DNA from 2 places in the Clostridium sp. BJN0001 genome. Region 2 is predicted to be linked to the other one. Evidence: a T-box and tRNA genes for the amino acid it is inferred to sense, from the RefSeq annotation. Region 2 holds a T-box; the other holds one or more tRNA genes.

Region 1 (5,915 bases), 1.2 Mb from region 2:
CATTTTATAAGAAGACTTGCTGATTTAAATGGAATTAATAAAGATGTTCAGAAATTTTACGTTAATTATACACATATTGCTGATAAACAAATGAATGAAATAAGAAAAGACCTTACTACACTAACAAAAGAAGAAGCAATAGATTGTATAAATTACAGTTCATCTCTTCCATATGTAATTAATGATGGAAGGGAAAAAATTAGATTCTCAGAAATTACAGATGATTTTAAATCATCAGAAGTAATGGATGAATTTAATAAAAAATTCCAAATAGGCAAGTTTAACAATATGAATCTTGATGGAGGAATTTTAAATAATGAATTTATGGAACCTTTTGTAGAAAATAAGGTGGACAAACTCTATCTTATATCTGTAAGTAATTCTTTTAAAGTACCTAAATTTATAAAGGATACTTATAGACCTGAAGATATAATTTTAATTCATAGAGACAGTCTTTATAGTAGCAGTGATTCTATGAATTATAATAAGAATTTTTTAAAATCTTTATTTAAAGAAGGCTATGATAAAGCTTTAGAAAAATTATAAAAAAGCTCTCTCAAAAATCCTATTAGTGATTAATATATGAAAACATGACTTTATGAATTCTCTACCATAAAGTCATGTTTTATTTTTATTCTAAATTATTTTCTCTGTTATAAATTATTAACAGCGTCTCCTAAAACTTTTCCTATAGAATCATGAATAATTAAATCAGCTCTATTATCAGCAGAAGTTGAACTTTTATTGATTAACACTAGATTTGTTCCTCTAAAGTAATCGATAAGTCCGGCAGCAGGATAAACAACAAGAGAAGTTCCTCCTATTATTAAAGTGTCAGCTTTTGAAATAGCATTCACAGCAGCAGTTATAACTGAATTGTCTAGTCCTTCTTCATAAAGAACTACATCTGGTTTAACTTTTCCACCACATTTAGGACATGTAGGAATTCCTTTTGATTCTAAGATGAATTTCTCATCATAAAAAGCACCACAATCCATGCAGTAATTTCTAAGAACAGATCCATGAAGTTCATAAACATTTTTAGAACCTGCTGCTTGGTGAAGTCCATCAATATTTTGAGTGACTATTGCTTTTAATTTACCCATTTTTTCAAGTTTTGCAAGTGCAATATGTGCATTATTTGGTTTTGCATCTTTATAGATTAATTTGTCCTTATAAAAATTAAAAAATTCTTCTGGATATTTCATAAAAAATGTATGTGATACAAGCTGCTCAGGAGTAAAATTGATTTTTAATTTTTCATTCCAAAGACCGTTTGAACTTCTAAAGTCAGGAATATTTGATTCAGTTGAAACTCCAGCCCCTCCGAAGAAAACTATGTTGTTACTTTCTTTAAGTATTTGAGTTAACTTTTCTATTTCAGTATTCATAGTTAAATCACCTCCATATTTATTTTATATATTTATTTGTACATATATTCTCTTGTAAGTGGAAGAGAATTATTTGTTCCATTGCTAAATAGAAACTGATGAAGATTTATATTTCCACATTTAAATGAGGCTGCACATGCACTTAAGTAAAGATCCCACATTCTAATAAATGTGGAATCTTTCATTTTTTCTACTTCAGGAAGTACATTTATAAAATTTTGATGCCACATTTCAAGTGTTTTAGCATAGTGCATTCTTAGATTTTCAACATCAATAAGATTAAATCCAGTTTCTATAATGTCATTTACAAGAGTATTGACACATGGAATGAATCCACCTGGAAAGATGTATTTATTTATCCAACTGTTTGTAGAAGATGTAGGAGAATTAGTAGTAATACAATGTATTAGAGCAAGTCCATTATTATTTAATAGATTTTTTATGCAAGAAAAGTATTCATTTAAGTATTGACTTCCTACATGCTCAAGCATTCCTACGCTTACAATCTTATCAAATTTTTTGTCTTTTATTTCTCTGTAATCTTCAATTTTTATATCAACTAAATTTTCAAGATTTTCATTTTTAATTCTTTCTTTTCCTTTTTCATATTGCTCATTGCTTAAAGTAATTCCAACAGCTTTTACTTTATATTCTTTAGCAGCTTTAATTACAAGTTCTCCCCAGCCACAGCCTATATCAAGGAGAGTTTCGCCTTTTTTAAGATTAAGTTTTTTTAAAATATAGTCTACTTTATTTATCTGTGCATCATATAGGGAATCATCTTTATTTTTGAAATATGCACAAGAATATGTCATTGTTTTATCTAGCCATAATTTATAAAAATCATTACCTATATCGTAATGATGCTCAATGTTTTCTTTACTATTTTTTATATTGTTTAATATTTTTTTTGTAATATGTGAAAATTTATTATTAGAACCTAAAAAACTCTCTGTACTGTTATATAGAGATTCAATTACTAATTGAAGGTTCCCATCAATTTCAATATCTTTATTCATATAAGCTTCGCCAAATGCAATTGATGGGTCAGCTAATATTGAAGATTTAGGAATTGGTTTATTAAATTTAATTTTAAATTTTGGTGTTGTTTCACCATAAATTTTTGAACTTCCATCCCATAATATTAGTTCAAAAGAATCTGAAAATAAATTCTTAAATAGATTTTTGTAAAAAATTTTATCTAAAGCCATAATATTCCCTCTTTCTGTATTAGAGTAAAATTCTTATACTAATAAAAATATTATATACCCAAACAACAAAACAATGTAATATAAAACATGATAATATTAAAAATATGTCTGTCTATTCTTAAATTTAGTGATAGAATAGTATGATATATTTATGGATTAAAAATTAAGAAGGAGACCGATATTTGATTGTGCAGCATAATAAAATAAAAATACGAAATGTAGTGGATTTTGAAAATATGATGAAAGAAGATAAAACTCATATTGATCAAAAAATCATAAAGATAATAGAAGAATCTCTTAAAAATTCAGAAACAGAATACAGAGCATATGACAGTTCTGATTTTATTGATTATTTTAAAAAGAAAATTTTATTTAAAGAGCAGATTAAGATACTTAATAATCTTTTGCTAAAAGTAGAAAACATAATAATAAAAAGAATAGAATACGAGAAAATTAGAGTGAAGGCTTATGATGTGTCTTATTTTGAAAAGATGGTTTCTAAAGCGCATGAAGATATTTTATCTATAAAAGATTCACATATAACATTTGATATAGATGAACTTGATAGTGAAATAAGCACAAAATGTGTTTATGCAAAAGATGTAGAACTTTTAAAAAAGATATTGTTATTTAATAACTCAGATGTAAAAGAAAAATATGATTATGAAAAAAGGCAGAAAACTTTATTTATAAAAAAGCCTGATCTGTTTACAATTGATTTCATAAAATTCAAAAATGGAAGTATTGAATATCACAATTTTTTAAATGATGCAGTTTTAAGAATGAATAGACTTATTTTAAATATTAAAAAATATGTTAAAAATGAGGATAGCAATATCATTGAAATAAATCAGAGTAAGGCGATTCAAGATTCTATAAATGTTGCAGAAGTTGAATTCTGTAGTATTAATTTTAAAGCTTTAAGTGGAAATGATGAAGTTAATGGCTTTATTAAAGCTCCAATTAAAGATTTAGAGAGGTTTAAAAGCTTTAGGGTAAATAGGTTTGGTGAAATAGGAACAGGTTATGATAGGTTCTGTGATAGTGAAAAGAAGATATTTGAGAAGATAGATGAGTGTATTGAAAACAATATTGTTTTAAATTATGGAAAAGTAATTTTAAAAAGCAGATGGCAGCCATGCCCAAGTTGTTATTATGTTATGGAACAATTTTTAGAAAAACATCCTAATATGAAAATAGAGGTACGATATTTAAATGATTATGGAAGAGCAAAATAGATAAAAATAAAAAAATAGGAGTATTATATAACTGGCATGATATCTAGCTTAATAATGTATAGATAATAGAAATAAAAAACTTTTTAAAAAAAATAGTTGACATAATGCGACTTGTTATATATAATTATATACATCTGGTAGCGATGGCGTAGAGGTAACACTCCTTTCCATACCGAACAGGACAGTTAAGGTCTACAGCGCTGATGGTACTGCACGGGTGACTGTGTGGAAGAGTAAGACGTTGCCAGGTAAGCATGGCTCGATAGCTCAGTCGGTAGAGCAGAGGACTGAAAATCCTCGTGTCACTGGTTCGATTCCAGTTCGAGCCACCAAGAAGCACTAACAAAAGTTAGTGCTTTTTTTTTAACATAAATTTTGTTGTAAAGAAATAGAAAATATGATAATATTTTAAATAAAGATGGTATATATGGTATATTTTATTTATATATGGGGGTATATAATATGAATAGTATAAGATTTAAAATTTTTATTTCTATTTTTTTATGTAGTATGGTTACAGCATTATTGATTGGAGGATTTAGTATAGCAAATGCTAGAAATAGTGCAATTAATGACTCAAAAAATATGCTGAGCCTTATGACTGAGAACAAGACAGAAGAGCTTAATCAAAAAATATTGGGAATTGAACAGTCTGTTAATACATTAACCAATATTGCAAAAACAGAGATTGATGATTTAAATAAATTTAAGACTGATCCTGAGTATGTTAAGGATTATCAAAAGAAAATGGAGAGATCTTCAATTGAATGTGCAAACAATACAAAAGGTGCGATAAGTTTTTACATAAGGTTCAATCCTGAATATACAGAACCTACATCAGGCCTTTTTTATTCAAGAGATAGTGAAAACAGTGAATTTAAAAAACTTACGCCTACCGATTTTAGTAAGTATGATAAAGATGACATAGAACATGTTGGCTGGTATTATGAACCTGTAAAAGCAAAGAAGGCCATTTGGATGTCACCATATCTTAATTCAAATCTTAATATATACATGGTTTCTTATGTAGTTCCTATTATTAAAAATGGAGAAAATGTAGGAGTTGTTGGAATGGACATAGATTTTGATGCAATAAGCAGTGTTGCAAAAGAAACAAAAGCATATAATTCTGGGTATGCATTCATAACTGACAATAAAGGAAATATAATGTATCATCCTAATCTAGATATTAATCAAAATGTTGAAAAAATAACAGGAATAAATGGAATCTCTGATAAATTTAATTCAGATGAAAATTATATTAAATATAAATCTAATAATCAAAACAAGGTTTTGTCATTTGATAAAACATCAAATGGATGGATGTTTATTATTACTGCTTCTGAGAAAGAGATACTTCAAAATGCAGCTGATATTACAAAAAAAATAATAGTTGCTGCTTTAGCACTTCTGGTAGTAGGAATTTTAATATCTTACGTTGTAGGAAAGAGAATTGCATCTCCTATTCAAAAAGTTACAAAAGCTATAAAAAAAGCCTCAGATCTTGACCTTACATATGATCCTGATATTGATAGCCTTCTTAAATATAAAGATGAGATAGGAGTACTTTCAAATGCTTATGAAAAAATGAGAAGTGAAATTCAATCTCTTCTTAAAGAAATACTCAAGCAGTCTGAAGATATGGACAAGCACAGTAATGAGCTTTCAGATATTGTAGAAGGTTTTACAGAAAGAATGCAGAGTATAAATTCGTCAGTAAAGGGTATATCAGATAGTGTACAAGAAACAAGTGCATCATCTGAGGAAATAAGTGCATCGATAAATGAAGTTAATACAAGCTCGGATACACTTTCAGTAAAGGCTACTGAAGGAAGTGCAAAGGCTGAAGAATCAAAAGACAACTCAAGAAATATTAAAAATATGGCTGATGAATATACATCTAAAACAAGAGAAGTTTATAGTCAGAAAAAGGAATCAGAAATTAAAGCACTTAAAGAAGGGGAAGTTGTTAAAAAAATTGCGATACTTGCAGATACTATTTCAGATATTGCAGAACAGACTAATCTTTTATCGCTTAATGCATCTATAGAAGCAGCTAGAGCTGGCGAATCAGG
Region 2 (5,915 bases):
GAAAAAGAATTAAGAGTAATATCTGATGATGGCTCACAGCTTGGAATAATTTCAACAGCAGAAGCAAAAAGACTTGCTGAAGAAAAAGATCTTGACTTAGTAATGATTTCTCCAAATGCAAAACCACCAGTCTGCAAGATTATGAATTATGGAAAATTTATATACGAGCAGTCTAAGAAAGAGAAAGAAGCTAAGAAAAAGCAAAAAGTAGTAAGCATCAAAGAGATTAGAGTTAGTCTAACTATTGAGGAACATGACATTTCAATAAAAGCAAAGAATGCTAAGAAGTTCCTATTAGATGGAGATAAAGTTAAAATCACTGTCAGATTTAGAGGGAGAGAGATGGAACTTGGTCATTTAGGACAAAAGATTCTTGATAATTTTCAATCGAAACTCGAAGATGTTAGTGTTGTAGAGAAACCTTCTAAAAGAGAAGGAAGAAATATGACAATGGTTTTAGGCCCTAAAAAGGCATAACTTGAGAGGAGGATTTTATCATGCCAAAAATGAAAAGTAATAGAGGAGCAGCAAAAAGATTTAAGAAAACAGGAACAGGTAAGTTAAAGAGAGCTAAGGCTTTTAAGAGCCATATCTTAACTAAGAAAAGTTCTAAAACTAAGAGAAATCTTAGAAAAGCTGGATATGTAGATACTACACAAGAAAAAGTAATGAAAAAAATATTACCATATCTTTAGTTTGAAGGATGTACAGGAGGTTTAACGTATGGCAAGAGTAAAAAGAGCAGTAAACGCTCGTAAAAATCATAGAAAAGTCTTAAAACTTGCAAAAGGTTATTATGCAGGAAAGAGCAAGTTATACAAAACAGCAAATGAATCAGTTATTAGAGCATTAAGAAATGCTTATACTGGAAGAAAGAATAAGAAGAGAGACTTCAGAAAAGTATGGATCGCAAGAATCAATGCAGCTACAAGAATGAACGATCTTTCATATTCTAAGTTTATGAATGGAATAAAGAAAGCAGGAGTAGATATAAACAGAAAAATGCTTTCAGAAATAGCTATTAATGATCCTAAAGCATTTACTGAATTAGTTGAAGTAGCTAAAAAACAATTAAACGCTTAATAGCTTAATGTAATAAAATGCGGCTTAAAAGAGTCGCATTTTATTTATATATAAAAATAAATAGTTACAAACTTTTGGAGTGATATATATGTCAAAACCATTAACTCAAAAGTCGAGGCTTGATGCAGTACAGATATTAGCAATAGGCTTTTTAGTTCTTATAGTTGCAGGTGGAATCCTTTTAAGCCTTCCAATTTCTTCTGCAAAAGGAAATTATACTAATCTGTTGGACGCAATTTTTACGTCAACATCAGCGGTTTGTGTTACAGGTCTTGTAACACTTGATACAGGAACTTATTTTAGTACATTTGGGCAGGTTGTTATTATAATTCTTATTGAATTTGGTGGTCTAGGATTTATGTCCATTACTACATTTGCAGCAATACTTATAGGAAAGAAGATAACTTTAAGAGATAGACTAATTGTTCAAGAAGCTATGAATACATTTAATATAGAAGGACTTGTAAGAATGGTTTATTATGTATTTGTATTTACACTATCAGTACAGCTTTTTGGAGCTTTATTATTATCTACTCAGTTTATTCCTGAATATGGATTAATAAAAGGTCTCTTTTTTAGTATTTTCCATTCTATTTCTGCATTTTGTAATGCAGGATTTGATCTTTTTGGACACTTTAACAGCCTTACAGGTTATTCAGGTAATTCTGTTGTAATACTTACTATAAGTATACTTATAATAATAGGGGGTCTAGGATTCTCTGTTCTTATGGAAATTTATAATTATAAAAATTCTAAAAAATTTTCTATAAACTCTAAAATAGTAATATATATGACAGCGTTTTTGGTGATATTTGGGACTATATTTTTCTTTGTAATAGAATTTTCTAATAAAGCAACAATAGGAGATATGAATTTTAAAAATAAAATTCTTAATTCGTTTTTTGCAGCAGTAACTCCGAGAACTGCTGGCTTTAATACGATTTCTACAAATGATATGACAATGCCAGGAAAATTTTTAACAATTATTCTTATGTTTATAGGAGGATCTCCAGGCTCTACGGCTGGTGGACTTAAAACAACTACATTTAGTGTAATATTACTTACTATAATGTGTGTTCTTAAAGGAAGAGAAGAAACTGAAGTATTTGAAAGAAGGCTATCTAAGGAAACAGTTTACAAGGCATTTACAATGTTCTTCGTAGCTATGACACTTGTTCTTACAGTAGCAATGGTCCTTTCTATTACTGAAAAAAACGAACCTTTTATAAATCTTTTATATGAAGCTACATCAGCATTTGGTACTGTTGGTATTACAACAGGTGTTACTCAACATTTGTCAATAGTTGGTAAAATAATAATTATAATAACAATGTATTTTGGAAGAGTAGGTCCTATAACAGTTATTTTAGCATTTATAAGTAGAAAGAAAAAAACAGGATATAAGTATCCTGAAGCTAAAATCTTGATAGGTTAAAGGAGGAGTATTTTATGCAAAAAAAACAGTTTGTAGTAATAGGCCTTGGGAGATTTGGAATATCTCTTGCAAAGACTGTCTATGATTTGGGTCATGATGTTCTTGTAATTGATAAAGATGAAGATGTTATTCAGGATATTTCTGATAATGTAACCCATGCAGTGCAGATGGATGCTACAGATGAGAATGCATTAAAGACACTTGGAATAAGAAATTTTGATGTTGCAGTAGTTGCGATAGGTTCTAATATTCAAGCGAGTATTATGGCTACGCTTCTTGTTAAAGAACTTGGAGTTAAGTATATAATTGCAAAAGGAAATAGTGATATACATGCAAAAGTTCTTTATAAAATTGGAGCAGATAAAGTAATACTTCCAGAAAAAGATATGGGTGTCAGAGTCGCACATAATTTAGTATCATCAAGTATATTTGATTACATAGAACTTTCATCAGAATATAGTATTATGGAAATAGAAGTCTTAGGTGAATGGGAAAATAAGACTCTTAAAGATACAAAACTTAGAAGTAGATATGGTATAAATGTTGTTGCTATAAAAAATGGAGACAAGATAAATGTTTCTCCATCAGCTGACGATATTATAAGAGAGAAAGATATCATAGTTGCAATTGGTTCTGCGGATGAATTAAGTAAACTTGAAGGAATGATTGTAAAAGTTAAATAAGGATAGGTGTATTATATTGATTTTAATTGAAAGCAAGGAAAACAGTATTTTTAAAGAAATAAGGAAACTGCATGAAAGAAAAAATAGAAATAAGCTTTCTAAATTTATAATTGAAGGTTTTAGGCTTATAGAAGAAGCGTTTATTTCTAATGTGCCTATAGATTATATAATTATTTCGAAATCAGCTAAAGAAAAAATATCAAATTATAATATAGATACTGATTCGATTAAATGTTATGAGATGCCTGATAATTTACTTAAAGAACTTGCATTTACAGATTCACCTCAAGGGATAGTTGCAGTTATACAGGTAGAGAATCAAAAAATTTCTGAAAGTGGTTCTTTTTATTTATTATGTGATAAAGTGCAGGATCCTGGAAATATGGGTACTATTATAAGAACTGCAGATGCTGCAGGAGCTGATGGCATTATATTAACTAAAGGAACTGTAGATATATATAATGAAAAAGTAATACGTTCAACTATGGGATCAATATTTCATATTCCTATTTTTTATGATAATGATTTATCAGAAGTTAAAAAATTAAAATCTAATGGATTTAAATTAATTGTTACAGCTCTTGATGCAGAAAATAATTTTTTTGAACAAAAACTTGATGGAAAAATAATTTTGACAGTTGGTAATGAAGGAAATGGAGTAAGTAACGATATAGTATCATTGGCAGACATTAAAGTTAAAATTCCAATGAGTGGAAAAGCTGAATCATTGAATGTTTCTATTGCTTCTGGAATTATTATGTACGAAAGAGTAAGACAGCAAAATATATAGAATGAATTGTTGAAATTAATATATTTTGGTTGTATAATAAAATTATTAATTTAATATTAGACTGTGATTGAGAGAGTAGATATTATGATTCTTTAAGGGAAAAAAGGCCATTGACTGTAAGCTTTTTAAGACTATTAATATTGAAGTTCACTCAGGAGTCCTAATTGTGAAAAAATTTTAAAGTAGCAGTTAGCGGTTAGGTACCGTTATAAAAATGAGCTGAATTTCTATTATTATAAATAGAAATTAACTAGGGTGGTAACGCGGATATTCGTCCCTTTTTTGGGGGACGATTTTTTTTCGCAGTTTTTTATTATTAATAAAAAAATTAGTTTCGAAAGGAGAAAATTATGAAAGAAAAACTAGAAGGCATTTTAAAAAATGCTATAAATCAAATCGAAAATATTAAAGATAGCAGTGAGCTAGATGAAATAAGAGTAAAATATTTAGGTAAAAAAGGTGAACTTACTGCAGTACTAAGAGGAATGGGTAACGTATCCAAAGAAGAAAGACCTATCGTTGGTAAAATGGTGAATGAAGCCAAAGCAAAAATTGAAGAAAAAATTGCAGAAACTTTAAAAAAGGTTAAAGATGAAGAAAAAAATGAAAAATTAAAGAATGAAATAGTAGATATCTCACTTCCTGGAAGAAAAAGTGCTATAGGAAAAAGACATCCTCTTGATTTAACACTTGAAAAGATAAAAGATATATTTATTTCAATGGGATTTACTATAGAAGATGGTCCTGAAGTTGAATTTGATCATTATAATTTTGAAGCACTAAATATACCTAAAAATCATCCAGCAAGAAGTGAACAAGATACATTTTATATAAATGATAATATTGTATTAAGAACACAAACATCACCAATACAAATAAGAACAATGGAAAGCCAGAAACCTCCTATAAAAATGATATCACCGGGAAAGGTTTATAGAAGTGATTCTGTTGATGCAACACATTCGCCAATTTTCTATCAGATGGAAGGTCTTGTAGTAGATAAGGATGTTACTTTTGCAGATCTTAAAGGAACACTTGAATTATTTGTTAAAAAAATGTTTGGTGATAATGTAAAGACAAAGTTTAGACCACATCATTTCCCATTTACTGAACCATCAGCTGAAATGGATGCTACATGTTTTGTATGTGGTGGAAAAGGATGTAGAGTATGTAAAGGAAGCGGCTGGATTGAGATATTAGGATGCGGAATGGTACATCCTAATGTTCTTAGAAATTGTAATATAGATCCAGATGTTTATAGTGGATTTGCTTTTGGATTTGGACTTGATAGAATAGTTATGTTAAATTATGGAATAGATGACATAAGACTTCTATATGAAAGTGATATGAGATTTTTAAATCAATTTTAATAGTAATAGGACATTTACGTTTTAAGGAGGATATTTAAATGAAGATACCATATACTTGGTTAAAAGATTATGTTGAAATAGATGTAAGTGCAAAAGAATTAGGTGATATACTAACACTTACAGGATCTCAACTTGAAGAATTAGTAGTTCAAGGAGATAACATTAAAAATGTAGTTACAGGAAAGATAAATACAATAGAAAAACATCCTGATGCAGATAAATTAAGCATCTGCATGGTTGATATTGGCAAAGAAGAAGAAATTCAGATTGTTACTGCAGCAACAAATATGAAAGAAAATGATATTGTACCTGTAGCTCTTCACGGATCTACATTAGCCGATGGAACAAAGATAAAAAAAGGTAAATTAAGAGGAGTTATGTCAAATGGAATGTTCTGTTCAGAAGAAGAACTTGGTATTCCTACTGATGAACCAGTAAAAGGACTTATGATTCTTAAAGAGGATACTAAACTTGGTCAGGATATAAAAGAAGCATTAGGACTTAATAAGGCAATACTTGACTTTGAAATAACTTCAAACAGACCAGACTGCTTA

What was found. The T-box of region 2 lies ahead of pheS (phenylalanine--tRNA ligase subunit alpha). A T-box ahead of a tRNA ligase gene usually reads a tRNA of that ligase, here a tRNA-Phe.
Region 1: it has a tRNA-Phe gene. The T-box ahead of pheS (phenylalanine--tRNA ligase subunit alpha) is inferred to sense a tRNA for this amino acid. The anticodon was not compared.

What each region holds. Positions count from the first base shown of each region.
Region 1 is NZ_CP094971.1:2,450,773-2,456,687, reverse strand. It holds gene MTX53_RS11925 (patatin-like phospholipase family protein) at 1-546, shown strand, start outside; gene MTX53_RS11920 (NAD-dependent protein deacylase) at 654-1,391, opposite strand; gene MTX53_RS11915 (cyclopropane-fatty-acyl-phospholipid synthase family protein) at 1,424-2,602, opposite strand; gene MTX53_RS11910 (deaminase domain-containing protein) at 2,791-3,840, shown strand; rRNA gene rrf (5S ribosomal RNA) at 3,974-4,090, shown strand; tRNA gene MTX53_RS11900 (tRNA-Phe) at 4,097-4,172, shown strand; gene MTX53_RS11895 (methyl-accepting chemotaxis protein) at 4,303-5,915, shown strand, end outside.
Region 2 is NZ_CP094971.1:1,218,970-1,224,884, forward strand. It holds gene infC (translation initiation factor IF-3) at 1-477, shown strand, start outside; gene rpmI (50S ribosomal protein L35) at 498-695, shown strand; gene rplT (50S ribosomal protein L20) at 724-1,083, shown strand; gene MTX53_RS05810 (TrkH family potassium uptake protein) at 1,172-2,518, shown strand; gene MTX53_RS05815 (TrkA family potassium uptake protein) at 2,533-3,201, shown strand; gene MTX53_RS05820 (RNA methyltransferase) at 3,218-3,991, shown strand; T-box leader at 4,046-4,273, shown strand; gene pheS (phenylalanine--tRNA ligase subunit alpha) at 4,342-5,361, shown strand; gene pheT (phenylalanine--tRNA ligase subunit beta) at 5,400-5,915, shown strand, end outside.